DNA from 2 places in the Pseudomonas sp. Pmew2 genome. Region 2 is predicted to be linked to the other one. Evidence: predicted binding sites of a transcription regulator. Region 2 holds the regulator's gene; the other holds the start of a gene.
What was found. The regulator sigma-54, encoded in region 2, starts transcription at its own class of promoters, with help from an activator protein. The targets are predictions, from matches to a motif close to ANTGGCATNNANNTTGCTNT.

Region 1 (14,900 bases), 2.3 Mb from region 2:
ACTTTTCAGCATCACGCCCGGACGCGCGGGAATATGACGCCCAAGCACCCGGGACACGAACAGAAATGCACGCTTGGGGTTGCGCCGTTCAGCGAAGCCGAACAGAGAATCCGGGGCAATAGTGGACGAGTCGACGCTGACGTCGAGACGACCACGAAGCAGGTCAGCACGAAGCTTTGTAGAGTTGGAAAAAGCTGCGCTGCTGTCCATTGATAAATTCCTGAGTAACGGGGCCGAAGCCCCAGACGCCTGCCACTTGAGCAGGCAACACCGACGTCACTGGCGAGAAGCTTCAACGAGCCATAACGATGACTGTGCGGCGCGTGAGATTTCTGTGGTGGTGTACGACCTTTCCGGGCGGGCATGCGGCGCATCGATACGGCATGCCTGCAGAAAGGACAGCAGCAGTGCGGACTTCACTGCGAAGTTCATGTTTTGCCCGTCCGGCACGGTGGATGTCACCATGCCGATCACCGCGCCACCGTTGTCAAACAGCGGGCTGCCACTGGACCCTGGCTGAATCGGTGCCGTGAACTGGAACAGGCTGGCGTCATTGTGCAGACCGAACAGACCGGAGATCCCGCCCTGCGTCACCTGCAGCCCGCCACCGGAAATGGACGCCAACGGGTAACCCAGGACCGTTACGGTATCACCCGGCTCACAGCCCTGCCCGTCCCGGAATGTAACCGGAGACAACGGCGGCGCGCCCTGCACCCGCAGCAGCGCGATGTCGTTGCGACGGTCGATCACCACTGGTTCGGCCTTGTAACGGCCTTCCAGTGAAGTGATGTAGAACACGCCCATGTCTTCGATGACATGGGCACAGGTCATGACGTGCGCCGGGCCGACCACAAATGCCGTGCCGGTCGCCGACTCATGCCGAGGCCCGCCACTGGAGCCACCGGACGGGTGGCGCGGGTGACGGTCATCAACGTCCAGGCCGATCTTGCGCCCGAACGCCGACAACCCATACGCCGAGCCTTCGCTCAGCGCGCGGAATTTCCACTGTTCATTACGCTTGTAGAACTCGCCGATGATGATCGCCGCTTCGCCGTTATCGCGCAGATCCAGCCGATGCTCGATGTCGGCATCCACTTTGAGATGCAGGCTGGAAACGTCACGGACCGGCCCCATGGCTGCATATACATAGACCATCAACAACACGCGATCACTGCCAGCCGGGAGCCTGTCCAGCCGAAGCGTACAGCCAACATCCTGAGGGCCGCCGCTCCACTCCATCCAGCTCTGTTCCTGGTGCAGCAGCGCCGGGTCGCCCATGGGCTGGCGCTTGTCGTTGACCGCCAGCAAAGCGACCGCTGCGTACTCACCAAAAACCAAAGATTTGCCGCTCTCCAGATTCCAGGTGCAGTGGGCGTTTGCTAAAGCAGTGTTTGCACCTGGCGCAAGAAGCTTCATGCCCGATCCTCCCTGATAAGAGCGATTAGTGATAGCAAAAATCTATTATCCCGATCAAACCGTGGCCCGTACAGCGACCGTGATGGCCTTCACGCGGATATCCTCAAGCCAATGTGTTTCCGGTTCTTTCAAGCCGAGACGGCGTGTCGCAAAAATACCCGGCAGGTTGACGCCGGTTTCACGCGTATAACCGATCCCGCCGGAGTAACGCGGGTTGATTTCCAGCAAACGCGGCTTGCCGTCAGCGTCGTCACGGGTCTGTACATTGATCAGCCCGTCGCAGGCAAAATGCTCCGCTGCGCGCACCGCCAGTTGCACCGCCTCGCTGTCACGCTCGAAGGTCTGATTCAGCCCTACCTTGCGCCGCCCGACAAAGGCAACCGCCTTGCCGTGCTCACAGACCATGTCCACCGAGCATTCACTGCCGGGCATATACGGCATCAACAGCATCGCCGGAACGCCCTCGGCCTGACGGTAAGCGTTAAGGTACGCCTGAAAAGTCGTTTCACGCGCATCCGGATTGGCGAAACAGCGAAAATCATCGACATCGGCCTTGAAGCGCCAGAAGCCCCGTCCGTAAATCCCGACCACCGGCTTGATACAGACCTCGCCAGACACCGACAACGAATCGTAAGCCGCCTGCAACTCCTCGGCGCTGCTCGCGGCGATTCCCGGAATGCACGCCAGACCCGCCGCCTCGGCCGCCGCAGTGAAGCGGCTCTTGTCATCGACATCCATGAAGGTCTGCTGGGACGTTCCGCCCGTGACGAGGTCCAAACCTTCGGCAACAAAACGTGCACGCTGCGCTTCGTAAAAGCTGCCTATACGCCCGGCGACGATAGTCCGGACGCCCAGCGAGCGAGCGGTCTCCAGCACCCAGTCGATACGCTCTTCATTATCGACCGGCTCTTGCAGTGCCACATGGGCCTGCCCGGTAATTTCGGAGCGCTGCTGGCGATGGGAGGCGATAATCTGCACCGACGCAGGCAGCGCATCGCGCGCGCCCATGATCACTTCACGCTGGCTGGACTGCCCTTCAAGGAACCAAATCATGTAAATCTCCGGAAGACAACGCCATCTGCAACGGCCTTGTCGAATTTTGTAATAACTGTTTTGCTTCGAAATGTTCGGATTAGGGCAAAGTCACGCAATTTTAAACAGAGGACGCTGGTATGAAGTGGCTGAGAAGGTCGATTTGGCTTGTGGTATTCGTGGCACTCGGGATCGGCGCATTAAGCCTTTATTACGTCCTGCCGCGCCATGATGTCGTGATGATCACCGGCGTGGAAGTCAAAAGAATGGACGCCGACGGCGTCATCAACGCCGAAAACCCGGCAGACGGCCCGACCCGCGACGTGTACTTCATCAACACCGAAGACCCGGACACCAAGAAAGTCGTGGTCTACCGCAACGAAGACACCGGCTGGAGCTTCCCGTGGTACTTCAAATTCGACTCCGCCGACATCCAGGCCAAAGCCCAGGGCTACTCGCGTGATTCCCAGCAACTGGCACTGATTCGTTATTACGGCTGGCGCATAACGATCCTGTCGATGTTTCCCAACGTGACCGAAGTTGAAGCGGTGACGAGCCGTGATCAGCCGTTTCCGGTGTTTAATACGATCTTTTTTGTGGTGGTGGGGTTGTTGGTGGTGATTGTGGTTGTTGGGGTTAGAAGGCGGTTTAAAGGGCGGGCTCGGGTTGATGGGGTTGTGCGTTAGCACTTAGCTCTGACTTACGGCCCTCGGCGGATAGTTTAAGGCGAGGGCCGAGACTGTCAGAAATTTTGTGTTCGGGCATAACATGTAGCTAGAGGTGCATGTATGCCGACCAAAAAGAAGTCCGCCAATGCAACAGCGAGGGAGTTGCCCTCGATTCCCCAAGAGCTGATTGAGCAGTTTGTTAAAGGCCCGATGAGCGCCGAAGCCATTCAAGACGCGTCCATGGCGTTCAAGAAGGCTCTGATCGAGCGTGCGCTAGGCGCCGAGCTGGGTCACCACCTTGGTTACCCTCAGGGCGCGGAGCGCCCTGAGGAGTCGACCAATCAGCGTAATGGCAAAAGCAGCAAGACGGTTCTGACCGACGACGGGCCGCTTCGCCTGGATACCCCCAGAGACCGCGATGGTAGCTTCGCCCCGATCCTGATTCCCAAGCACGAACGCCGTTTTACAGGCTTCGACGACAAGATAATTGCCATGTACGCCCGGGGCATGATGGTGCGTGAGATCCGCGCTTTTCTGTCTGAGCAGTATGGAACTGACGTGTCCCATGACTTCATCAGCTCAGTCACCGATGCGGTCATGGAAGAGGTGAGCGCTTGGCAGCAACGACCCTTGGAACCGATGTATCCGGTGATCTTCTTCGATGCGTTACGGGTCAAAATCCGGGACGAGGGGTTAGTGTGCAACAAGGCTATTTATCTGGCGCTGGGGGTATTACCTGATGGCACGCGCGACATTGTGGGTATATGGATCGAGAGCACCGAGGGTGCCAAGTTTTGGATGAAGGTGTTCAACGACCTCAAGACTCGTGGCGTTGAAGATGTTCTGATCGCCGTCACGGATGGCCTCAAAGGAATACCGGAGGCGTTGGGGGCGGTTTTTCCTGCCACGACGCTGCAAACCTGCATCGTGCATCTGATCCGCAACAGCTTGGACTATGCCGCTTGGGATAAACGTCGGGCACTGGCCAAAGCACTCAAGCCGATCTACCAGGCGATCAATGCAGATGTGGCTGAGCAAGAGCTTAACGCCTTTGAAGCGGGCCCCTGGGGCAAGCAGTATCCGACTGTGGTTGCTGCATGGCGTCGCGCCTGGGATCGGGTTATACCGTTTTTTGTTTTCCCGGCGGGCATCCGCAAAGTGGTTTACACGACCAATGCCATCGAGAGCATCAATGCCCAGTTACGCAAGATCATCAAGACTCGAGGGCACTTCCCGACCGATGAGGCCGCGACGAAACTGATATGGCTTGGGTTGCGCAACATCACCGCCAACTGGGGTCATGCGGCACACGACTGGAAAGTGGCAATGAATCAATTTGCGATCCTGTACGGAGACCGATTTACCAGACCGAGCTGGTAAAACAAGGGCCTGCCTGACGGCAGGCCCTTACCAGCCCGAACACAAAAAAACTGATAATCCCCGAGGGCCTTATTGAGCAGACGTGTCGTGCTTTACTGCGAGCATACCGCCAAGCAACAGGCAGAGAGTCAATATGGCCTCTGAACAGACAGTTGCCCATGCAGCCCCCAGCGCCCCGTGCAATGGAACAAGCCACGCATTAAGGCATACATTAACGAGTAACGAAAATGCAGCGCTGACCAGGAAAAAACGCTCTTGATGAGTTGCAACTGCGCATTGCGTAAGAACAAAGTTTGGCAGAGCGAACAACAATGAAATCGACAACCAGCCCATGATCGGCTGCGTTTCGTCCACATAAACACTACCAAAAAGCAAGCCAACTCCCCACCCTCCTGACATCCAGCCAATACCTGCCAGCAACGCACCAATCGCAAAAGCAATCAGAATCGCCTTACGGCTGAAATCAACGCTACCGTCGGGCGTTTCCGCTAGATGTCGCATGCGTCGGAACATCACTAACGCGATAGGAGTAGCAAGGAGCATGACACCGTCGATCAACCGGCAAGCAACGGCATAGGAACCTACCTGCGGGACATAACCCAGCACGCTATGCAAAATGACGATGTCTACGCGGTGGTAGATCGTTGTAAGCAGGTCTAGCAACAGAAAGACGAACGCACTGCGGTAAGCCCATACGGGCAAAATCAGGGGTGCTTTGATCAGCGGGGGCAAATCTCGCCGAAACCAAACGAACGTCAGCAGCAGGCCGAGCCCCCAGGAAGAGAAGATCGCGACGGGTGTCAGGCCGAAGATAGCGATGCTGGACAGGATCATCAGCACGCTCAGACTCCGCGCGCAAATCAGAAAAAATGCGTCCTTGCCAAAATCGCCGACGCCTTTGAACCATGATGATAACCAGGTCACCAGCGTCATTGCGCCAAAACAAAATACTGCGGCCGCTAATGACAGGCCATCCAGCCAGCGAGACGCCAGATAAGAGCCGAGCATCAGCACAATGCTACTGATTACAAGGTGCAGCAACGCCTGGCTTGGCAGGGTTTGATTCGAGGTCTTCAGCGCAGCAGTAGGGGATGTTCTCTCGCGCAGCAGCAGGGTCTTGATGCCTGCGTCCTGGATCAATGCCAAAAACATCGCCAGAACATAAATGTAGGTGTAAGCGCCAAACGCATCTGGCCCCATGCTACGTGCCAGGAAAATTGAAAGCCCAAGTGACACCGCAGCGCCGTAAATCGTCGACATCCACTGAACGATCAGAGGGCTGCCTTTCCTCAATAAAGAAAATAACGAGAAGCCCGACGGAATTTCCGTACCTTGAAGAGGCACCTTTGAAGACATTGAATACTTCCGAAAAAAACGCTTTATTTATTCGGCACAAGAGACCTGGCTGCCACGAATGACATGCGCCTGAATGCGACACTGTACCAATTCAAAGGCTCATTCATCACCGGATCAAGCTATTGGTCATATGAAAAATGCTAGCACAGCGTCGGGATCAGCTCCCAGGTGGATGTGCGATGACACCCTGCATCCAGAAACGTGGAAGGTACCTACCACCGAAATCTTCACCAAATTGCTGTTTACGTGCATCCATGTCCGGAAAATCTCGAACGATGGTATAGAGGATCATGCCCGTGGCAAGCGTCAGACAAACCAGCCATGCACTACTGAACGCAACACTGGCAGGACGAGGGGGCGTTTGCCACTTATGTAACGCCAGCAGCCAGCCCACAATGATCGCCAGCCACAGTTGCGAATAGGGCATCACGATCACGCCGTCGACCATCGACTGGGTCAGGGCACCAACAAGACTGGCGAATAGGCACAAGCGCATCAGGTCAACAGGCTCAAGAGACAGCGCACGCTTGTGCAATAGCACCGCGGTGGTGCTCAGCCCATATAACGCAAGACCCGCCACGCATAACGTCGATGGAACCCCCCACTCGCAGGCCCATTGCAGAATGGCCTGATGTGGGTGCGCCGCCACGGCATTCCATATATCAGCGAAATGCATGGGACCAAATCCAAGGAGCGGGCGCTCTTTGATCATTTCCCATGCTTGCTGCCAGAGGATTTCACGTGCGGACAGTGAGGTCGTCAAGCGGTCGCCTGCGAAATTGCTGACTTCGATACCCAGCAGGCCTGGTAGCACGCTGAATAGCAGGGTAAACAGCAGAAGCCCCGTCGAGGCCGCACCCATCTGCCAACCAGCCCAACGGCGTCCGGCACGTCCGAGGCAGAACACAACTGCAACTGCGGCGGCCATGCCCAGCCATGTACCGCGAGTCCCCCCACTGATCGCGATCATCCACCAGAGGCTGGTCAGGCAGAACAAACCGATCTTGATTGAGCGTCGTGTGGAGGGCAATAGTAGTGGCAGCACCAGTAAGGGCAGAGTGAAGGTCTGGAATTGGCCGTAGAAACGTTTGTTGGAAAAGCCGTCGAGTAGGAGGTCGGTGTCGAGGGTTGGGGCGGAGCTGAGGAATGCTGCTGTGGAGGCGGATAGAAACTGCATTGTTTTAACAGTGCAGATAAGGATGACGAAGCCTATGAAGGCGCGATCCAGTTGGGTACCGTAAACGTTTCTTTGCAAAGCGAATGCGCAGCCGATACCGCAAGAAAGCAGCAGGACGGACAGTTCAGTTAACGCCCAAAGGGGACGGTGGGACATGAAACTGGAGACGAACCCCATCACCACAACACTAAAAAAAAATAATTTTACTTCGGATGATATAGTGCAAAAACTTAACTGTTTAGCCGAATATTTTAACCACAAAACAAGCGATGAAAAACCAATCAAAAATTGTGCAACCCTCTGATAATCATGCCCAGAAAAATCATGAAAACATGAACTAATTATCAAAACAGCACAACAGTAGAGAAAGAAAATCATGAAATTCCACTAAAACGCATTTAAAAAAGGCGCCACAAGCGCCTTTCTCGTTGCAGCATACTGGTTATTAAGAGGCTGCCCCTGTACAGCCACTAGGTGCAGCCGAGACCGGGACTACGACGCATCCCCATGTCACACTACCACCAACGGTTGTTGCAGCAGGAAAGGATGGTGTGAGCCTAACTGTAACAGCCGGACCAGTTCGGCTAACTGAAAGCACACCAGACCCAGTGCAGTTTGCAATAGCACTAGCACCAGTACCGCACACATCTGCTTGAGCCGAGCCGTTGGAGTAGTTCTCTGCTACCGCCAACTTGGCGGAATCCAAGCTAGCGAGCAGAGCAGAGGCCTGCGCGCGCAACGTGTAGTTTTGATAGGAAGGAATGGCCACAGCAGCCAGAATCCCGATGATCGCAACAACGATCATCAGCTCGATCAACGTGAAACCTTTTTGTGTTTGCATGCTTACTTCTCCAGGCGTCAATAAGGTAGTGCCTTGACTCTGGGCAAGCATAGCCCGTGCCAATATTGAGCAAGGCGCTACCCACCACTTCAACTCGGGTCTTTTACGAGCGGGCGCCCTCAGAAATCAGCAGAAACTGACAATTTTTGTCATATCCCTCACTGCCAATTGGCAGCATCGCCCGACTAAGCTATAACCCTCACACTGTCTGTGTCTGGTGGTTATATGTCTGATGCTGTCCTCACCGGTTTGGCCAAACAACTGGTCCTGGCCGAGCTGCTTACCGAAACTGCTGCGCAGCAAGCTTATCAGCAGGCGCGCCGCGACAAGATTTCATTGGTAAGTTATCTGGTCCAGAACAAACTGGTCAAAAGCCTGACGCTGGCAGAAATGGCTTCTGATCAGTTCGGCGTTCCTTTCATGGACCTTGCCAGCCTGGACAAGGAAAGCCAGCCCAAAGGCCTTGTGAGTGAAAAGCTGATTCGTCAGCACCATGCACTGCCGCTGTGGCGTCGTGGTAATAAGCTGTTTATAGGCATCTCAGACCCTACCAACCACCAGGCAGTCACTGACATACAATTCAGTACCGGCCTGAACACTGAAGCGATTCTGGTTGAAGATGACAAGCTGACCATTGCCATAGACCGTTTTTTTGACACTGAAAGCGGCCTTGGCGAGTTGGCAGACATTGATTTGGGCCTGGACATCGAGCCTGCGAGTGACAAGGAAACCTCACTGGCCACTCAGAGTGATGCCGATGATGCCCCGGTCGTGCGCTTCGTTAACAAGATGCTGATGGACGCGATACGGCTCGGCTCGTCCGACCTGCATTTTGAACCTTACGAAAAGATCTTCCGAGTGCGGTTGCGTACCGACGGCATTTTGCATGAGGTGGCCAGACCACCGATCCATCTGGCCAACCGTATTGCTGCGCGCCTGAAGGTCATGGCCAGCCTCGATATCTCTGAGCGGCGTAAACCGCAGGACGGCCGGGTCAAGCTGCGAGTGTCAAAAAACAAAGCTATCGACTTCCGTATGAATACGCTGCCGACACTGTGGGGCGAGAAGATCGTGATGCGGATTCTCGATCCGACCAGCGCACAGATGGGCATTGACGCGCTGGGCTATGAGCCAGACCAAAAAGCTCTGTATATGGAGGCCTTGAAACAACCACAAGGCATGATTCTTGTAACCGGTCCCACTGGCTCGGGTAAAACCGTTTCGCTGTACACTGGCCTGAACATTCTTAATACTGTGGACATCAACATTTCCACAGCTGAAGACCCGGTAGAAATCAACCTGGAAGGCATCAATCAGGTCAACGTCAACCCGCGTCAGGGACTCGACTTTTCTCAGGCATTGCGCGCATTCCTGCGTCAAGATCCCGACGTAATCATGGTCGGCGAGATACGCGACCTGGAAACCGCCGAAATCGCCATTAAAGCATCGCAAACTGGCCACATGGTGTTATCTACTCTGCATACTAACAGTGCCGCAGAAACCCTCACTCGCTTGCATCATATGGGCGTCGCAGCGTTCAACATCGCTACGGCTATTAACCTCATCATTGCCCAGCGGCTGGCGCGCAAGCTATGCAGCCATTGCAAGAAAGAGCTCGATATACCCCGGGAAACGCTCATCCAGGAGGGTTTTCCAGAGGAGAAGATCGGTACGTTTAAAATCTATGGCCCAGTAGGTTGTGAGCATTGCAACGGCGGTTACAGGGGCAGGGTTGGTATTTACGAAGTAGTAAAGAAAACACCAGAACTGGAACGCATCATCATGGAAGAAGGCAATTCGCTGGAGATTTCCAGGCAGATGCGCAAGGACGGCTTCAATGATTTGAGGACCTCCGGGCTGTCGAAGGCCATGCAAGGTATTACCAGCCTTGAAGAAGTCAACCGCGTGACCAAGGATTAAGCATGGCCAGCAAGGCAGTTAAAGTCAGTATTTACACATGGGAAGGTGTGGACAAGAAAGGCGGCAAACTCAGTGGAGAAGTGAGCGGGCACAACCTCGCGCTCGTGAAGGCTCAGTTACGCAAACAAGGAATCAATTTCACCAAAGTACGTAAAAAGCCCGTATCGATTTTTGGCAAAGGTAAGAAGATCAAGCCGCTGGACATCGCGTTCTTTTCCCGGCAGATGGCTACCATGATGAAGGCAGGCGTGCCGCTGCTGCAGTCATTTGACATCATTGCCGAAGGTGCAGAAAACCCGAACATGCGTGCGCTGGTCGGCTCTCTAAAGCAGGAGGTTTCAGCAGGGAACAGCTTTGCGACGGCTCTGCGAAAGAAACCGGAATACTTCGACGACCTGTTCTGCAACCTAGTCGATGCCGGAGAGCAAGCGGGGGCGCTCGAAAGCCTGCTGGACCGCGTGGCGAGCTACAAGGAAAAGACGGAAAGGCTAAAGGCCAAAATCAAGAAGGCGATGACTTATCCTACCGCCGTATTAATTGTCGCCTTTATTGTGTCAGGTATTTTGCTGATTAAAGTTGTGCCGCAGTTCCAGTCTGTTTTCGCAGGCTTTAACGCAGAATTACCAGCGTTCACGCTGATGGTCATCGCCCTTTCAGAAGTCGTTCAACAGTGGTGGCTGGCAATAGTTGCGTTATTTCCTGTCAGTTTTTTCATGTTCAAGCGGGCTTACAAACAGTCTCAAAAGTTTCGTGACAGCCTCGACCGCTTTCTTCTGAAAGTCCCCATTATCGGACCACTGATTTTCAAGTCGTCCGTCGCGCGCTATGCGCGGACCCTTGCGACAACCTTTGCCGCAGGTGTCCCGCTGGTGGAGGCACTTGACTCGGTCGCCGGCGCCACCGGTAACGTCGTATTCAGGAACGCAGTCAACCAGGTCAAACAGGATGTCTCCACGGGTATGCAATTGAATTTCTCGATGCGTTCAACGGGTGTATTTCCAAGTCTGGCGATACAAATGACAGCAATCGGCGAAGAGTCCGGTGCGCTTGATGCCATGCTCGATAAAGTCGCGACCTACTATGAAGAAGAAGTCGACAACATGGTCGACAATATGACCAGCCTGATGGAACCGATGATCATGGCGATACTGGGTGTCATCGTCGGCGGCCTGGTTATTGCCATGTACCTCCCCATCTTCAAACTCGGAAGCGTTGTCTGAAATGCCCCTCCTCGACCTCCTGGCCAGCTCTCCCCTGGCCTTCGTCACCACCTGCTGCCTACTCGGCCTCATCGTCGGAAGCTTCCTCAACGTAGTCGTCTACCGCCTCCCCAAAATGATGGAGCGCGACTGGAAAGCCCAATCCCGTGAAATGCTCGGCCTGCCCGCCGAACCTGATCAGCCTGCCTTCAATCTGAACCGCCCCGGCTCCAGTTGCCCGCACTGCGCGCACAAGATCCGCCCGTGGGAGAACCTGCCGGTCATCAGCTATCTGCTGCTGCGCGGTAAATGCTCGCAGTGCAAAGCCCCCATTAGCATGCGCTACCCAATGGTCGAGCTGACCTGCGCAGTGTTATCGGCCTACGTCGCCTGGCATTTCGGTTTCGGCTGGCAAACGGCGGCGATGCTGGTGTTGAGCTGGGGCCTGCTGACGATGAGTCTGATCGATGCCGATAATCAGCTGTTGCCTGACTCTCTGGTACTTCCACTGCTGTGGCTGGGCCTCATCGTCAACGCGTTCGGGCTGTTCACCTCGCTGAACGATGCGCTTTGGGGCGCAGTGGCCGGTTATCTGGCGCTGTGGTCGGTGTTCTGGCTGTTCAAGCTGGTGACAGGCAAGGAAGGCATGGGTTATGGCGACTTCAAGTTGCTGGCCATGCTTGGCGCATGGGGCGGCTGGCAGATTCTGCCGTTGACCATCCTGCTGTCATCGCTGGTGGGCGCGGTGCTTGGGGTGATCATGATGCGCGTGCGCAGGGTTGAAAGCGGTACGCCGATCCCCTTTGGTCCTTATCTGGCCATTGCGGGGTGGATCGCTTTGCTCTGGGGTGGTCAAATAACCGACTCTTACATGCAGTTTGACGGTTTCAGATGACTCACCCTGATCAAAAACCCTGGATTCTTGGCCTGACTGGCGGCATTGGTAGCGGTAAAAGTGCAGCAGCGCAGTGCTTTACCAACCTTGGCATCGACACCGTGGATGCCGACCATGCCGCCCGCTGGGTAGTCGAGCCAGGGCGTCCAGCGCTGGAGCAGATAGCCGCGCACTTCGGTAAAGACGTGTTGCAGGCCAGCGGCGAGCTAGACCGTGGCGCGATGCGCAAGCTGATTTTTGAAAACCCGGAGCAGCGACGCTGGCTGGAAGCGCTGCTGCATCCGTTGATCAATCAGGAAATCGTCAGCCATCTGGCCAAGGCCAAATCGCCGTATGCCATTCTGGTTTCGCCGCTGCTGATCGAATCCGGGCAATACCGCATGGTGCAGCGCCTGCTGGTTATTGATACTCCGGCACACCTGCAAATAGAGCGCACGATGCTGCGCGACAGTTCCAGCCAGGAGCAGGTCGAAGCCATTCTCAAAGTGCAGATCCAGCGTGAAGACCGTTTGCGCCATGCCAACGATGTGCTGGTCAACGACCGCGATCACGCCTGGCTGAACAGCGAAGTCGAGCGGCTGCACCACTTTTACCTTACTTTGCGTGGAGGCCAATCATGAGCCAACCAATGACCGTCCAATGCCCAACCTGCGATGCCCCGGTGGAATGGAGCGCCGCCAGCCCGAGCCGCCCGTTTTGCTCAGAGCGCTGCAAACTGATCGACCTGGGAGCCTGGGCTTCTGAAGAGCATGCGATTCCGGTGAGCCCGGATGCTGAGGATGAATTGTTCTCGGGTGATCTGGAGGCTCCGCACCGGGGGCATTGATGCCCTCAATGCGAAGGCAACTCTGCTTCTGCCAAACGGGCGCCGGAGTGACCGGGGCGGAGATCCGCATTGCTCACAAAAGGCGATCACACAGCCGCCTGATTCCAAGCGGCTGTGATGCCCCACCACCAGAGACACTATTTTTTCTTGACCTTGTTCAGTTCCGCCAGTGGATCGCCACAACTCGACCGTTGACAGGGCTGAGCCGGCACGGGATCTGCCCCTGTAACCGTAAAGTCCCCTCGACGCGCGCCTTCTGTTGCGCACTTGTCACACCAGATCTCAGACACAACATCGTATCCATTAACGTTTCCCACTTGCATAAATCCCTCCTTGATTTCCAAAAACCGAATAAGTCAGCGCATTGCGCAACTCTATTACCCAGATCGATCTGAGTACGACTACCACTAAATCAGTCAGAAAAAGAGATGCATCGATAACCGATACACCTCTTTCCCACCTACCTTACTGCCAGTTTGCAGCCAGCACAGCATCTAACTGAGTTTGCTGTGCGGCAGTCAGATTCCGCTCGGCCCCTGCATCAACTCCGAAAGACGCCATTTTGTCGACCAGGCTTTGCACTTGGCTATCCAGCAGCGTTTTGCCGTCGGCAGTTTTGAACTGATCCACCTGATAGTCATTAGCTGCGTACCAATTGCTCACCAGCACCTTATCGTTGGTATCGATGATACTGACTTCCAGGTCGCTGCCACTGCGACGGAACCAGAGGTCTTCAAGGCTTACATCAGTACCGAATTGCAGCACGTCGGTGCCACTGCTGACGTCGTAGTTGTTGATAACGTCTCGCCCTGAGCCGATGCTGATCTCGTAGATGTCACTGCCATCGCCCCCGATAAGGCTATCGTTGCCAGTACCGCCGTTAAGTACATCATTGCCCGACCCGCCATAGAGAGTGTCGTTGCCCGCTTCTCCATACAACCTGTCGTTCCCCTCTTCGCCATACAGCATATCGATCCCTTTGCCGCCGTAGAGGCTGTCCTTGCCAGCGCCACCGGAAACAGTATCGTCGCCGTCGCCAGCGTTGATGACATCGTCACTCGCGTAACCGCGAAGTGTCTGGTCAGATGAGTTTCCAAGCAGTACTTGTGATTTGATGGTCGACTGACTCCATAGGGTGCCATCAGCGAACTGCAGTTGATCGATCTGATATCCGCTGGTTGCGTCCTCAGCGAAGTGATTCATCACGCGCAGATTATCGGTTGTACCGTTAACGCGAATGAGCAGATCACTGCTGTCCCGAGTGATACTGACATCACTGACATTCAGGTCGGCAAGTTTTACGGTATCAAGTTTTCCGACACGGGCTTCATTGGCATAGTAGATCGTGTCCTGGCCAGCGCCTTTGCCAAACAGATATGTATCATCTCCGTCACCACCGTTCAGTTGATCATTACCGGCACCGCCATCCAGAACATCATTGCCATCTCCGCCGTAGAGCGTGTCATTGCCGGCCCCACCTTGCAGCAAGTCGTTACCAGCGTCACCGTTAAGCGTGTCAGCACCCGCACCGCCGGACAAAGTATCGTTGCCGCTACCACCGTTCACAGTATCGTCGCCAGCACCGGCGCTGATAACGTCATTGCCAGAGGTACCCGATAACGTTTCATCACTATCCGAGCCTTGAAGTACCTGAGATTTGATTTGCGTCTGGTCCCAGACGCTGCCATCGGCAAAAACGAGACGGTCGATCTGATAACCTCCAGCCGCGTCGCTCTGGAAGTGATAAACCACTCGCAAGCTATCGGTACTGCCTAACACACGGATGATGAGATCATTACCGTCACGGCGCACGCTGACATCGGAAGCATTCAGATCGGTAAGTTTGATCGTGTCCAGCTTGCCTTCGCGATTTTCATAGGCGTAGTAAATCGTGTCTTGCCCGGCGCCCTTACCGAACAGATAAGTGTCGTCACCCTCGCCACCGTCCAGTTGATCGTTGCCAGCGCCGCCGTCCAGGGAGTCGTTACCCACACCACCGCTGAGGCTGTCATTCCCTGCGCCGCCGAGCAACACATCATTGCCCTCGCCACCGTTCAACGTATCGGCTCCGGCATTGCCTGTCAGAGTGTCATTACCAGCAGCGCCATTGATGACGTCATCACCTGCTCCCGCATCGATAACATCGTTGCCGCTGGTGCCCGACAATGTTTCGTCCGCATCGCTACCCTG
Region 2 (14,900 bases):
GTCGGTCAGCGGCAACTTGGCCAGCACATCGGCTTTGAGTGTTGTCAGTCGCTCGCCGAGGTCGACCAGAGCATGCAGCTCTCGTTTGACCTGGGTTTTGCTTTTCTCCCCGTCGAGGGAGTCGTCGTAAGAATCAACCATGGGGGCAGTCCGCAAAGAAACGCCGCCATGATAACCAGTCGTGGGCCGCTTGTCCGGCCCGGTCGGTATTCGGCCTGTGCTGAAAGAAGAATTTGATGGAGAAAGTCATGAGTGCAACCCAAAGCGTCGGTCCGCAAGCCTTGCCCGAACTGCAGGAACAGGTCGAGCAGATTATCGCCGAAGCCCGGCGTCAGGGCGCCAGCGCCTGCGAAGTCGCAGTGTCGGTGGATCAGGGACTGTCGACATCGGTCCGTCAGCGTGAAGTTGAAACCGTAGAGTTCAACCGCGACCAGGGTTTCGGTATCACCCTGTATGTCGGGCAGCGCAAGGGCTCGGCCAGCACCTCGGCCACAGGTGCCGATGCCATTCGTGAAACCGTTGCCGCTGCATTGGCGATTGCCGAGCACACCTCCGAAGACGAAAGCTCCGGGCTGGCTGATGCTGCGCTGATGGCCAAAGAGATCATGGATTTCGATCTTTATCACACCTGGGATATAACGCCCGAGCAGGCCATCGAGAAAGCGCTGATCTGCGAAGCCGCGGCCTTCGACGCCGACAGCCGGATCAAGAACGCCGATGGCACCACGCTCAATACCCATCAGGGCTGCCGTGTGTATGGCAACAGCAACGGCTTCATCGGCGGTTATGCATCAACGCGGCACAGCCTCAGTTGCGTGATGATCGCCGAGGGCGAAGGCCAGATGCAGCGTGATTACTGGTACGACGTCAATCGCCAGGGTGAGCTGCTGGCTGATGCCCAGAGCATTGGTCGCAAGGCTGCGTTGCGTGCGGCGAGCCGTCTGGGTGCGCGTCCTGTGCCGACCTGTGAAGTGCCGGTGCTGTTTGCCGCAGAACTGGCAGGTGGCCTGTTCGGCAGCTTTCTCGGTGCCATTTCCGGTGGCAACCTGTACCGTAAATCGTCATTTCTGGAGGGGGCCCTGGGTCAGCGGCTGTTCCCGGAGTGGATGACCATTGATGAGCGTCCGCACTTGAAGCACGCAATGGGCAGTTCGGCGTTCGACAGCGACGGTCTGGCGACGTTTGCCAAACCGTTCGTGGAAGGCGGCGATCTGGTTTCCTATGTGCTGAGCACTTATTCCGGTCGCAAGCTGGGCATGCCGAGCACTGCCAATGCGGGCGGGGTGCATAACCTGTTCGTCACCCATGGTTCGGAAGATCAGGCCGCGCTGATTCGACGTATGGGCCGTGGCTTGCTGGTAACCGAATTGATGGGCAGCGGCCTGAACATGGTTACCGGTGACTATTCGCGGGGCGCAGCAGGTTTCTGGGTCGAGAACGGGGAAATACAATTTCCGGTTCAGGAAGTGACGATTGCCGGCAACATGCGTGACATGTTCAAGCAGATCGTCGCCGTTGGTAGCGATCTTGAACTGCGCAGCAACATCCGTACCGGCTCGGTGCTGATCGAGCGTATGACCGTAGCGGGTAGCTGAGCCTAGCGACGCTTCACTGGTCCGTGATATCCAGGTTTTGTAGGAGCGGGCTCGTCCGCGAACTGCCGGGAACCGGCAGCAAAACCAAGCGCCTCGGTGCACCAGATACAGCCAAGGTAGCCTGTTTTAGGGCCGCTTTGCAGCCCATCCACGCCCTCCGGGCCGAAGCAGCCCTACGCTGGTCCGCGATATCCAGGTTTTGTAGGAGCGGACTCGTCCGAACTGCCGGGAACCGGCAGCAAAACCAAGCGCCTAGGTGCACCAGATACAGCCAAGGTGGCCTGTTTTAGGGCCGCTTTGCAGCCCTTCGCGGACAAGTCCGCTCCCACGCCCTCCGGGCCGAAGCGACGCTTCGCTGGTCCGCGATATTCAGGTTTTGTAGGAGCGGACTCGTCCGCGAACTGCCGGGAACCGGCAGCAAAACCAAGCGCCTCGGTGCACCAGATATAGCCAAGGTGGCCTGTTTTAGGGCCGCTTTGCAGCCCTTCGCGGACAAGTCCGTTCCCACGCCCTCCGGGCCGAAGTAGCCCTACGCTGGTCCGCGATATTCAGGTTTTGTAGGAGCGGACTCGTCCGCGAACTGCCGGGAACCGGCAGCAAAACCAAGCGCCTCGGTTGCGGATTCCACGACTATCCGGACACCCATTCCACCAACATCCGGACACTGATTCCATGCTGATCCGGACACTCATTCCACAAGCATCTGGACACCGATTCCACGGCCATCCGGACACTTTCAGGCAGGCAGCAACGCAGGACTATTCACTACTATCGACCTCTTTTTTCGAAGCGAAGAGGTCGTCGTGGAGCGTTTATCCATGCGTAAAATCCGAGAGGTACTACGCCTAAAGTTCGACGCTGGCCTGTCCGTGCGCAAGATCGCCGCCAGCTTATCCATCGGCCATTCGAGTGCAGGGGATTACCTTTGCCGGTTCGCCGCCAGTGGGCTTCAGTGGCCCATCGATATTTCTGACGCGGAGTTGAATCGACGGCTGTTTCCACCGGCAGTGCCAGTGCCGACCGACCAGCGCCCAATGCCTGACTGGGCATGGGTACACGCGGAGTTGCGCCGCCCCGGCGTCACTTTGGCCTTGCTCTGGCAGGAATATCGACTCGCTCACCCGCAAGGCTTCCAATACAGCTGGTTCTGCGAGCACTACCGCCTTTGGACCGCCAAGGTCGACGTGGTCATGCGCCAGGAGCATCGTGCTGGCGAAAAGCTGTTCGTCGATTACGCCGGGCAAACAGCGCCGGTCATCGACCGACAAACCGGCGAGATCCGTCAGGCTCAGATCTTCGTCGCCGTTCTCGGCGCGTCCAGCTACACCTTTGCCGAGGCCACCTGGTCGCAGAAACTGCCCGACTGGCTGGGCTCGCACGTCCGATGCTTTGCTTTTTTCGGCGGCACAACGCAGATCCTGGTGCCCGATAATCTGCGCAGTGGCGTGACTAAAGCGCACCGTTACGAGCCGGATATCAACCCCAGCTACCGCGATCTGGCCGAGCATTACGGCGTCGCCGTCTTGCCTGCTCGCTCGCGCAAGCCCAAGGACAAAGCCAAGGTCGAAGTCGGCGTGCAAGTGGTCGAACGCTGGATCCTGGCGGTGCTGCGCAACCGCCAGTTCTTCTCGCTTGGCGAACTCAACACAGCCATCGCGCTACTGCTGGATCGCCTCAACCACAAGCCCTTCAAAAAGCTGCCCGGCTCACGCCGGTCAGCCTTCGAGGCCATCGACCAACCGGCCCTGGAAGGCCTGCCGGAACACCCGTACGTCTATGCCGAATGGAAAAAGGTACGCGTCCATATCGACTATCACGTTGAGGTCGATGGCCACTTTTACTCGGTGCCGTACCAGCTGGTGAAGCACCAAGTCGAAGTGCGGCTCACGGCCCAGACCGTCGAGTGCTTCCACGCCAACCAGCGCGTGGCCAGCCACCTTCGCTCGCAGCACAAAGGCCGCCACACCACCCAAACCGAGCACATGCCCAAGAGCCACCGCGAGCACGCCGAATGGACACCGCAACGGCTGATCCGCTGGGCAGAGCAGACCGGGCCTAACACCGCCGGCGTCATCACCTACATCCTCGAACGCCGAATCCATCCGCAACACGGCTTCCGCGCCTGCCTGGGCATCCTGCGCCTGAGCAAACAGCACGGCGAAGCGCGGCTGGAAGCCGCGTGCCAGCGGGCGCTGGCACTGGGCGCATGCAGCTACAAAAGCCTCGAGTCGATCCTGCGCCAAGGGCTGGAGCGCCTGCCGCTGGCCCAGCAAAACCTGCCGCTGCTGCCTGACGAGCACATCAACCTGCGTGGCCCGGGCTACTACCACTGACCTGAGAAAGGAGCTTCGAAATGCTACCGAATCCAACGCTCGACAAGCTACAAACCTTGCGCCTGCACGGCATGATCAAGTCGCTGGGCGAACAACACGCAACGCCTGATATCAATGATCTGAGCTTCGACGAACGCTTCGGTCTGATGGTCGATCGCGAGCTGACCGAGCGCGAAGACGCCCGCCTGACCACCCGCCTCAAAGCCGCGCGGTTGCGCCACAACGCCTGCCTGGAAGACATCGACTACCGCAGCCCGCGTGGCCTGGATAAGGCCTTGATCCTGCAACTGGGCAGCGGCCAATGGCTGCGCGATGGCCTGAACCTGATCATCGGCGGGCCGACGGGCGTAGGTAAAACCTGGCTTGCCTGCGCGCTGGCTCACAAAGCCTGCCGCGACGGTTACAGCGTGCGCTATCTGCGTCTGCCGCGCTTGATGGAAGAACTAGGCCTGGCCCACGGCGATGGCCGCTTCGCCAAATTGATGGCCGGCTACGCCAAGACTGACCTGCTGATCCTGGACGACTGGGGCCTGGCACCGTTTACCGCCGCGCAACGGCGCGACATGCTTGAGCTGCTGGACGACCGCTACGGCAACCGCTCGACGCTGGTGACCAGCCAAATGCCAGTGGACAAATGGCATGCGTTGATCGGCGATCCGACCTTGGGCGATGCGATCCTCGACCGGCTGGTGCATAGCGCTTATCGAATTGAACTGAAGGGTGAATCGATGCGCAGGCGCGCAACGAAATTGACGGCGGCAGGGGCTTCAGACTAACAATGCAAACCTGCGTCGCTGCGCTCCGACTGCCTGTCCGGATAAGCGTGGAACGAGTGTCCGGATGTTGGTGGGCTGAGTGTCCGGATGACGTGGAATTCGCACGCCTCGGTGCACCAGATACAGCCAAGGTGGCCTGTTTTAGGGCCGCTTTGCAGCCCATCGCGGACAAGTCCGCTCCCACGCCCTCCGGGCCGAAGCAGCCCTACGCTGGTCCGCGATATCCAGGTTTTGTAGGAGCGGACTCGTCCGCGAACTGCCGGGAACCGGCAGCAAAACCAAGCGCCTCGGTGCACCAGATACAGCCAAGGTGGCCTGTTTTAAGGCCGCTTTGCAGCCTATCGCGGACAAGTCCGCTCCCACGCCCTCCGGGCCGAAGCAGCCCTACGCTGGTCCGCGATATCCAGGTTTTGTAGGAGCGGACTCGTCCGCGAACTGCCGGGAACCGGCAGCAAAGCGGGCATCTCAGCACCTGTGTATGACGCACTCGCTCAAGATCGCGCTTGTAATGATTCTTTATATCATTTAATAATGAATATCATTATTAAGATGAGCTGTGGTCATGGGGTCCGTTCTGCACGAGCTGTCTTATCTGGAAAACTGGCGTGGATTGAGTCTGCGGATTCGTTGCGCCCTTGAGCCCGACGAGCCTCGGCTGATCGAGCATTACCTCGCCGAAGGGCGCTATCTGGCGCGTTTTACCGCCGCGCCCCAGCCCATGATTGCCGAAACCACTTTCCGTCTTTTGATAGACACCGCACGCGATACGGCATTGCCGTGGCACTGGCGCTGCCTGTGTCTGGATCAGGCCTGGCGTCCGCTGCGTGATTTACAGGCAATCGCCTCCACGCCTGCGCGGCGTCAGCGCTGGCAAGCCTGTGTTCATCAACTGGCGACCTGCGTGCTACAGCCCTCGATTTCCCTCTCTGAACTGGTGCAAGGACATTGCGATGAGTAATACCCGTATCGAACGCGACAGCATGGGCCAGCTACAGGTCCCGGTCGAGGCCCTTTACGGCGCGCAGACTCAGCGTGCGGTGGAAAACTTTCCGATCAGCCATCAACGCATGCCCCGCCAATTCATTCGTGCCCTGTTGCTGGCCAAGGCGGCTGCAGCGCAGGCGAACCTGGAGCTGGAGCAGATCAGCGAGGGGCAGAGCAGGGCGATTGTCAGTGCCGTGAAAGACCTGCTGGCCAGTGACTACATGGCGCATTTTCCGGTGGATATCTTTCAGACCGGTTCCGGCACCAGTACCAACATGAACGCCAACGAGGTGATCGCCACGCTGGCCACGCGTGTGCTGGGCGAAGAGGTCAACCCCAATGACCACGTCAACTGCGGGCAGAGCAGCAACGACATTATCCCGACCACGATTCATGTGAGCGCTGCACTGGCTCTGCACGAACAACTGCTGCCTGCGCTGGCCCATCTGGTGCAAGTGACCGAACACAAAGCCGAGCAGGTCCATGCCTTCGTCAAGACTGGTCGTACGCATCTGATGGACGCCATGCCCGTGCGCATGAGCCAGGTGCTCAACGGTTGGTCACAGCAGATTCGCGCCAACGTCGAGCATCTGCAAGGTCTCCAGCCGAGCCTTCAGTCACTAGCACAGGGCGGCACCGCAGTCGGTACCGGGATCAACGCGCATCCTGAGTTTTCGGCTCGTTTCAGTCGTCAGTTGAGCACGTTGACCGGTGTGCAATTCGCACCTGGCAAGAACCTGTTCGCGTTGATCGGTTCGCAGGACACCGCGGTCGCGGTATCCGGCCAGCTCAAGGCCACGGCGGTATCGCTGATGAAAATTGCCAACGACCTGCGCTGGATGAATTCGGGGCCACTGGCAGGGCTGGGTGAGATCGAGCTGGAGGCATTGCAGCCGGGCTCATCGATCATGCCGGGTAAGGTCAACCCGGTCATTCCGGAAGCCACCGCCATGGTTGCCGCGCAAGTGATCGGCAACGACGCGACGATTACCGTGGCGGGGCAGTCCGGCAACTTCGAACTTAACGTGATGCTACCGATCATCGCCCAGAACCTGCTCAGCAGCATCGAGCTGCTGGCCAATTCCAGTCGGCTGCTGGCTGACAAAGCGATTGCGAGCTTCAAGGTCAATGAATCCAAGCTCAAGGAAGCGCTGTCGCGTAATCCGATTCTGGTGACGGCCCTCAACCCGATCATTGGCTATCAGAAAGCCGCCGAAATCGCCAAGACCGCTTACAAGCAGGGCCGTCCGGTCATTGACGTCGCCCTTGAGCACACTGATTTGCAACGTAGCGAACTGGAAGTGTTGCTCAACCCTGAAAAACTCACCGCTGGCGGTATTTGATTCCAGCCAGCCAACGTCCCCTGGAGGTATGACCATGCAGCATTGGAAACGCACTATCGAGCAGGCCAATCGCTGTTTCAATCTGGGCGAGTGGGTCGAAGCCCGCGAGCTTTACCTTCAGGCGCTGGCGTTGGCGCAAGTGTTGTTCGAGCGTTGGGCGGATGTCGACGAGGCCGTCGCGGCCTGTGTGATTTCTCACCACAACCTGGCGGACCTGCACCTGAGCCTCGATCAGCCTGAGGAAAGCGCTGAATACCTGTGTGCCATTCATCAACATCTGTTGCGGACCATGCAGGATCAGCGTCTTCCTCCGGCGCTCCGTGAGGCAGCCTTGCGCCACAGCAGCAAAACCTACGCCGAGTTGCTGAGCTTTATCAGTGAACACGGCGAATACCCGCGCACTCATCGGTTGTTGAACAGCAGCAGCGAGCACACGCGCTCATCGTTGCAGCGCCACTCGGCAGCCACTTCCGGACTTTTCTACGGAGCACATTGAAATGCCTTATACCTTGCCTGCACTGCCTTACGCATACGATGCCCTGGAGCCGCACATCGATGCGCAAACCATGGAGATCCATTACACCAAGCATCACCAGACCTACATCAACAACCTTAATGCTGCGATCGAAGGCACCGAGTTTGCTGACTGGTCCATCGAGAAGCTGGTGGCCAGCATCAAGCAGTTGCCTGAAAACCTGCGTCCGGCGGTCATCAACCAGGGTGGCGGTCACGCGAATCATTCGTTGTTCTGGGAGGTGATGGTGCCAGGCGGAGGCGGTTTGCCCAAAGGCCCTGTCGCTTTGGCCATCGACGAGCAGCTGGGTGGCTACGACAGATTCAAGGAAGCGTTTACCAAAGCCGCATTGACCCGTTTCGGCAGCGGCTGGGCATGGCTGAGCGTCACCCCCGACAAAAAGCTGGTGGTTGAAAGCAGCGGTAATCAGGACAGCCCGTTGATGAATGGCAATACGCCGATTCTGGGTCTGGATGTATGGGAGCACGCTTACTACCTGCGCTATCAGAACCGTCGCCCCGAATACATCAACGCGTTCTACAACGTGATCAATTGGTATGAAGTGTCTCGACGTTATCAGGCCGCTCTGGCCTGACTCCCGTAACCGGGCTCAAGGCAGCTTATGCGCTCAGGAATATTCGCTCTCAGCGGTGTGCGGTTGTTGCGGCTCGTCGTAGGCACCGGGCTGCTGTTGGCAGGTATGTCGTTACTGATTGCTTGGTTGCGGATGCACTGCTGGTGACCTTGGAAGGGGCGTATTTGAGGGCTTACTCGCCCTCATCAAACTTGTTGTTGATCAGTTCAACCAGGCCATCGAGCGCTTCCTGCTCGAATTCGCCTTCGGTTTTCAGATGGATTTCGGTGCCTTTGCCTGCCGCCAGCATCATCACGGCCATGATGCTTTTACCATCGACCATGGTCTGCTCAGAGCGGCCAACCCTGATCGTGCAAGGGAACTTGCCTGCGACGCTGACGAATTTGGCGGCAGCGCGGGCATGCAGGCCCAATTTGTTGATGATGGTGATTTGACGAGCGGGCATCGCAGTGAAAATCCTTTCAGCTAAGGTCGCGGTGGCGAACCTGAACGTTCTTGAGTGATTGTTGCAAGACCTGGCCGAGCCGTTCGGTCAGGTAGACGGAGCGGTGATGTCCGCCGGTGCAGCCAATGGCAATGGTAACGTAAGAACGGTTGCTGGCTGCAAACCGGGGCAACCATTTGTTCAGATAAGCGAAGATGTCCTGAAACATCTCTTCAACATCGGGTTGCACCGACAGGTAGTCGATAACCGGTTGTTCAAGCCCGGAATGGTCGCGCAGTTCAGGCTTCCAGTACGGGTTGGGCAGGCAGCGCACATCGAATACCAGATCTGCGTCGACGGGCATGCCACGCTTGAAACCAAAGGATTCGATCAGAAACGCAGTGCCTGGCTCGGGCTTGTTCAGCAGGCGAAGCTTGAGTGCGTCGCGCAACTGATAGAGGTTCAGGTGGGTGGTGTTGATTTTCAGGTCGGCCAGATCGATGATCGGGCCCAGCAGCGTTGTCTCGTCGCGTATCGCCTCGGCAAGCGAACGATCTGCCGTGCTCAAAGGATGACGACGCCTGGTTTCCGAGAAGCGTTTGAGAAGGGTTGCTTCATCCGCATCAAGGTAAAGCACGTCGCACTGGATGTTGCGTGAGCGGACTTCATCCAGCATTTGCGGAAAGCGGGTCAGGTGACTGGGCAGGTTTCGCGCATCGATGGACACCGCCAGCAAGGGCTCGGCCAGTTCAGTATTGATCAGCGCTCGCTCGGCCAGTTCCGGCAGCAGTCCGGCAGGCAGGTTGTCGACACAGTAAAAACCGTTGTCTTCCAGCACGTCGAGGGCTGTACTTTTACCCGAGCCGGAACGGCCGCTGACGATGATCATGCGCATGTTCAGTTTCCGTTCTGCACGTCCAGCACCACTTGATAAAGCGCTTCGGCACTTTTGGCACTGCGCAGGCGCTTACGCACATCTTTGTCATCAAGCATGCTGGCGATCTGGCGCAATAACTCCAGGTGCTCATCAGTAGCGGCTTGCGGGACCAGCAATACAAACAGCAGGTCAACCGGCGCGCCATCGATGGCGTCGAAATCCACGGGGGTAGCGAGGTGAATGACTGCACTGACAGGCTCGCTGCAGTCAGCAAGGCGGCAATGAGGGATGGCAATACCGTTGCCGAAACCGGTTGAACCCAGTTTTTCGCGGGCAACAAGACTTGCGAATACTGTGTCCGGAACCATGCCCGGTACTTCACGACCGATCAGGTTGGCAATTTCTTCGAGTACACGCTTTTTACTGCCACCCGGCACGTTCACAAGGGAGCGGCCGGGGGTCAGGATATTTTCGATTCGGATCATTTAAATGGGCGTTAGCGAGCGGCCGCACCTTTGAGGATGCTTTGCTGCTTTTCCTTATGCTTGAGCAATTGTCGGTCTAGCTTGTCAGTGAGCAGGTCGATGGCAGCATACATGTCGTCATGTTCAGCATTGGCAACGACCTCTCCACCATGGATGTGCAACGTGGCTTCGATCTTCTGCTTGAGCTTTTCGACCGTCATCGTGACCTGCACGTTGGTAATCTTGTCAAAATGCCCCTCGAGCTTTTTGAGCTTGAGCTCAACGTATTCACGAAGGGGTTTGGTCACTTCCAGTTGGTGTCCACTGATGTTGACTTGCATACAGCTTTCTCCTTTGCCAGTGCATAAAGAGGCAGGCATGGCGCCTGTCTCTGGGACGCTGTGGCTGGGCCTGCATCACATCAGCCGCTTACGCTCACTGGAAGGCGCTATCCCGAGTGACTCGCGGTACTTGGCGACTGTGCGACGGGCTACTTGAATGCCTTGTGCCTCCAGTAAACCAGCGATCTTGCTATCACTCAACGGCTTTTTCTGATTTTCCGCCGCAACCAGTTTTTTGATGATTGCGCGAATTGCCGTGGACGAGCATTCACCGCCCTCGGAAGTGCTCACATGGCTCGAGAAGAAGTATTTCAGCTCGTAAATGCCGCGTGGCGTGTGCATGAACTTCTGGGTGGTCACGCGCGAGATGGTCGATTCATGCATGCCCACTGCCTCGGCAATGTCGTGCAGGACAAGCGGCTTCATCGCCTCGTCGCCGTACTCAAGAAAGCCGCGCTGATGTTCGACGATCTGGGTGGCGACCTTCATCAGTGTCTCGTTGCGGCTTTGCAGGCTCTTGATGAACCAGCGCGCCTCTTGCAACTGATTGCGCATGAAGGTGTTGTCTGCGCTGGTATCGGCCCGGCGTACAAAACCTGCGTATTGCGGATTGACGCGCAGGCGCGGTACGGACTCCTGATTGAGCTCGACCAGCCAGCGCTCGTTGTCCTTGCGCACGATTACATCGGGAATGACGTACTCGGCTTCTGTGGATTCGATTTGTGAGCCAGGGCGCGGGTTGAGGCTCTGGACCAGCTCGATGACCTGGCGCAGCTCGTCTTCCTTGAGCTTCATGCGCCGCATCAACTGGCCGTAATCGCGACTTCCCAGCAGGTCGATGTAGTCGGTGACCAACCGTTGCGCTTCCATCAGCCAAGGTGTTTTGGCTGGCAACTGGCGAAGCTGCAGGAGCAGGCATTCGCTCAGGTTTCGGGCGCCGATGCCTGCCGGCTCAAACTGCTGGATGCGGTGCAGTACGGCTTCGATTTCGTCGAGTTCGATGTCCAGCTCGGGATCGAAAGACTCGAGAATCTCCTCGAGGGTTTCGTCCAGATAGCCCTGGTTGTTGATGCAGTCGATCAGCGTAACCGCCACCAGGCGGTCCTTGTCGGACATCGGGGCGACGTTCAATTGCCACAGCAGGTGGCTTTGCAGGCTTTCGCCTGCAGATGTGCGTGTGGTGAAGTCCCACTCGTCATCATCGTTGCTTGGCAGGCTGCTGGCGCTGGTCTGGTAGATGTCTTCCCATGCGGTATCGACGGGCAGTTCGTTGGGAATGCGCTCGTTCCATTCGCCGTCTTCAAGGTTATCCACGGTAGGCGCGGATTCCTGGTAGGTCGGTTCCTGAACGTCGGGGTTGGGCTTTTGTTCGATGTTGTCGGCAAGCGGGTCGGAGTTGTCGAAGTCGTCGCCTTCTTCCTGCCGTTCCAGCATGGGGTTCGATTCCAGCGCCTCCTGGATCTCCTGCTGGAGGTCCAGTGTGGAAAGCTGGAGTAAGCGGATTGCCTGTTGCAGCTGCGGTGTCATCGTCAGCTGCTGGCCCATTCTCAAGACTAGCGATGGTTTCATGGCAGGGGCTAAACACCTTATTCGCCGGCGCTCATGCGCCATCTACTACAGGCGCCGGAGCGCCAACTTAAGCAAATTATATGCCTGAAACCTGTACCTTTGCCTAGAGTGGTATGACAAATAAAATATTGTCAACACACTGCACTGGCATCAATCGGCCGCTAAGCGCAAAGGGCAGTCGATTAAAGGCGGAATTCGTGGCCGAGGTAGACCTCTTTCACCAGTTGATTCGCCAGAATGGTCTCGGAATCGCCTTCTGCGATCAGCTGTCCATCGTTGACGATGTAGGCAGTTTCGCAGATGTCCAGCGTTTCACGGACGTTGTGGTCGGTGATCAGTACGCCGATACCCTTGGCCTTGAGGTGGTGAATGATCTGCTTGATATCACCTACCGAAATAGGGTCTACGCCTGCGAAAGGTTCATCCAGCAGGATGAATTTCGGCGCAGTGGCCAGGGCGCGGGCAATTTCCACGCGGCGGCGCTCGCCGCCCGACAGGCTCATGCCCAGGTTGTCGCGAATGTGGGTGATGTGAAACTCCTGCAAGAGGCTTTCGAGCTCCTTGCGGCGTGCTCCGGCATCGAGTTCCTTGCGGGTCTCGAGAATCGCCATGATGTTGTCGGACACTGAAAGCTTGCGGAAAATCGAGGCTTCCTGCGGCAGGTAGCCGATGCCGGCTCGGGCGCGACCGTGCATGGGTTGATGGCTGACATCCAGATCGTCAATCAGCACGCGACCCTGATCAGCCTGGACCAGACCTACGATCATGTAGAAGCAGGTGGTCTTGCCGGCACCGTTGGGGCCCAGCAGGCCGACGATCTGGCCGCTGTCGATGGAAATGCTCACATCGCGCACGACCTGCCGGCTTTTGTAGCTTTTAGCCAGATGCTGGGCTTTGAGCGTCGCCATTTACTGGGCCTTCTGAGGTTGGTCGGTTTTCTTTTTCGGCTGGATGACCATGTCGATACGCGGACGTGGTGTGGTCACCTTGGCACCGCCATTGGCCCGACCGGCGCTGACGACCTGTCTGACCGTGTCATAAACGATTTTCTCGCCTTCGGAAGTATTGCCATCATTGATGACCTTGGCCTTGTCGATGAGGACGATACGGTCCTGCCCGGCGTAGTACTGAATAGTGACGGCATAGGCCTGCACAATCGGTTTGTCTACGGCAGGCTTCTGCTCGTAATAGGCCAGATTGCCGACAGAGGTGAACACATCCACTTCGCCCTGGGCATTACGCGTGATCGTCACAGTGTTACCGGTGATCTTCATCGAGCCCTGGGTGATGATGACGTTGCCCTTGTAGGTTGCTACGCCTTTCTTGTCATCGAGCTGAGCATCGTCAGACTGGATGTGGATCGGCTGATCGCGGTCGGTTGGCAGGGACCAGGCGCTCGCGCTTCCCAGTGCTGCGCCCAGGCCGAGCAATAAAGGAAGAGTTTTAACGAGCCTCATACTGTCCTCTTACGTTGGACAGCAGGTCCATCCTGCTGTCTTTCAAATATGCTTTCATTCCCTTGGCCGTAGTCACACCGCCGGCGCCGTCGATTCTAACGTCTTGCTCGGTCTGCGCATATTGCTTCTGAGGGAATACGGTCATTCGACTGGTAGTGATAATAGTCGTACGTTGTTTTTCATCGGTACGCTCGACACGAACGGAATCGATCAGCTCGACCTGGTCGCCGCCGGACGAAACTTCGCCTTTCTTGCTCTGTACGTGCCATGGAAACTCGCCACCGCGGTACATGTGCAGGTCGGGCGTGGTCAACAGGGTCACGTCAGTGGCTTTCACGTGCTCGACCTTGTCGGAGGTCATGTCGTACTGAAGCGTGCCATCGGGCAGGTACTGCACGCTGTGGGCATTGATCGCATAGTAGTCGATGACCGTGTCGTCAACGGTCGACACCGGCTGATCCATAAAACTTTCCGGGCTGATGTTCCAGTAACCGACCGCTGCCAGCAGCAGCGCCAGTACCCCGAGCAGCAGGAACTTGCGAATTTTTTTAGTGAACATAATGGCTTCTATAAATAGACGGAGTGAGCCGCTTCAAGGTTGCCTTGCGCACTCAGAATCAGTTCGCAGAATTCGCGTGCCGCACCTTCGCCGCCCCGCGCTCTGGTTATTCCATGTGCATGCTCGCGTACAAAACTCGCGGCATTGGCAACCGCCATGCCCAGACCGACGCGCCTGATGACTGGCAAGTCTGGCAGATCATCACCCAGATAGGCGACTTGTTCGTAACCAAGCTGGAGTTCTGCGAGCAGTTTGTCCAGTACTACCAACTTGTCTTCACGTCCCTGAAACAGGTGTTCAATGCCCAGGCTCTTTGCCCGGCGCTCGACTATCGCAGTCTTGCGGCCGCTGATAATGGCTGTTGTGACGCCTGAGGCTATCAGCATTTTTATGCCTTGGCCGTCGAGAGTGTTGAATGTCTTGATCTCGCGGCCATCTTCCATGAAGTAAAGGCGGCCGTCGGTCAGTACGCCATCGACGTCGAAAACGGCCAGCTTGATAGCCTTGCCGCGTTGCATGAGGTCCTGGGTCATCGTTTCGGTTTCCATTACATGACGCCTGCGCGCAAAAGATCCTGCAAGTTGAACGCGCCAACCGGCCGGTCGTACTGGTCTACGACAACAAGCGCACTGATTTTGTTGTCCTCCATGATTTTCAGCGCTTCGGCGGCCAGCATTTCTGCATGGGCCGTCTTGCCGTGAAGGGTCATGACTTCATCAATGATGGTCTGGCGAATATCGACGGGGCGGTCCAGCGTTCTGCGCAAATCGCCGTCGGTGAAGATACCGGCCAGTGTGCCGTCAGCTTCGACAATCGCGGTCATGCCCAGGCCCTTGCGGGTCATTTCCAGCAGCGCATCCCTGAGCAGCGTGCCGCGTTGAACGCTGGGCAGTGCGTCGCCGCAGTGCATGACATTCTCGACCTTGAGCAACAGGCGACGGCCCAGCGCGCCACCCGGATGGGAGAATGCAAAGTCTTCAGCGGTGAAACCCCGTGCGTCCAGCAGCGCCACGGCCAGCGCGTCGCCCATGACCAGTGCGGCGGTGGTCGAAGAGGTCGGTGCCAGATT

Region 1: a site for sigma-54 is predicted at 7,915-7,934, ahead of AC4ANK_RS24860 (pilin). Genes of this name have one in related genera too.

The regions. Positions count from the first base shown of each region.
Region 1 covers NZ_CM176702.1:5,364,725-5,379,624, forward strand. Annotated here, with positions in the region: gene AC4ANK_RS24825 (phosphoribosyltransferase domain-containing protein) at 1-210, opposite strand, end outside; gene AC4ANK_RS24830 (trypsin-like peptidase domain-containing protein) at 277-1,416, opposite strand; gene AC4ANK_RS24835 (ATP-grasp domain-containing protein) at 1,471-2,469, opposite strand; gene AC4ANK_RS24840 (DUF1523 family protein) at 2,589-3,134, shown strand; gene AC4ANK_RS24845 (IS256-like element ISPsy17 family transposase) at 3,237-4,496, shown strand; gene AC4ANK_RS24850 (oligosaccharide flippase family protein) at 4,566-5,852, opposite strand; gene AC4ANK_RS24855 (O-antigen ligase family protein) at 6,010-7,314, opposite strand; gene AC4ANK_RS24860 (pilin) at 7,475-7,870, opposite strand; gene pilB (type IV-A pilus assembly ATPase PilB) at 8,096-9,790, shown strand; gene AC4ANK_RS24870 (type II secretion system F family protein) at 9,793-11,010, shown strand; gene AC4ANK_RS24875 (prepilin peptidase) at 11,012-11,884, shown strand; gene coaE (dephospho-CoA kinase) at 11,881-12,504, shown strand; gene yacG (DNA gyrase inhibitor YacG) at 12,501-12,710, shown strand; gene AC4ANK_RS24890 (calcium-binding protein) at 13,176-14,900, opposite strand, start outside.
Region 2 covers NZ_CM176702.1:1,449,105-1,464,004, forward strand. Annotated here, with positions in the region: gene yjgA (ribosome biogenesis factor YjgA) at 1-141, opposite strand, end outside; gene pmbA (metalloprotease PmbA) at 249-1,595, shown strand; gene istA (IS21 family transposase) at 2,414-3,928, shown strand; gene istB (IS21-like element ISPsy14 family helper ATPase IstB) at 3,949-4,704, shown strand; gene AC4ANK_RS06665 (hypothetical protein) at 5,267-5,662, shown strand; gene AC4ANK_RS06670 (class II fumarate hydratase) at 5,655-7,031, shown strand; gene AC4ANK_RS06675 (DUF2753 family protein) at 7,066-7,527, shown strand; gene AC4ANK_RS06680 (superoxide dismutase) at 7,529-8,140, shown strand; gene AC4ANK_RS06685 (HPr family phosphocarrier protein) at 8,313-8,585, opposite strand; gene rapZ (RNase adapter RapZ) at 8,602-9,459, opposite strand; gene ptsN (PTS IIA-like nitrogen regulatory protein PtsN) at 9,462-9,926, opposite strand; gene hpf (ribosome hibernation-promoting factor, HPF/YfiA family) at 9,938-10,246, opposite strand; gene AC4ANK_RS06705 (RNA polymerase factor sigma-54) at 10,322-11,815, opposite strand; gene lptB (LPS export ABC transporter ATP-binding protein) at 11,998-12,723, opposite strand; gene lptA (lipopolysaccharide transport periplasmic protein LptA) at 12,724-13,272, opposite strand; gene lptC (LPS export ABC transporter periplasmic protein LptC) at 13,259-13,831, opposite strand; gene AC4ANK_RS06725 (KdsC family phosphatase) at 13,840-14,379, opposite strand; gene AC4ANK_RS06730 (KpsF/GutQ family sugar-phosphate isomerase) at 14,379-14,900, opposite strand, start outside.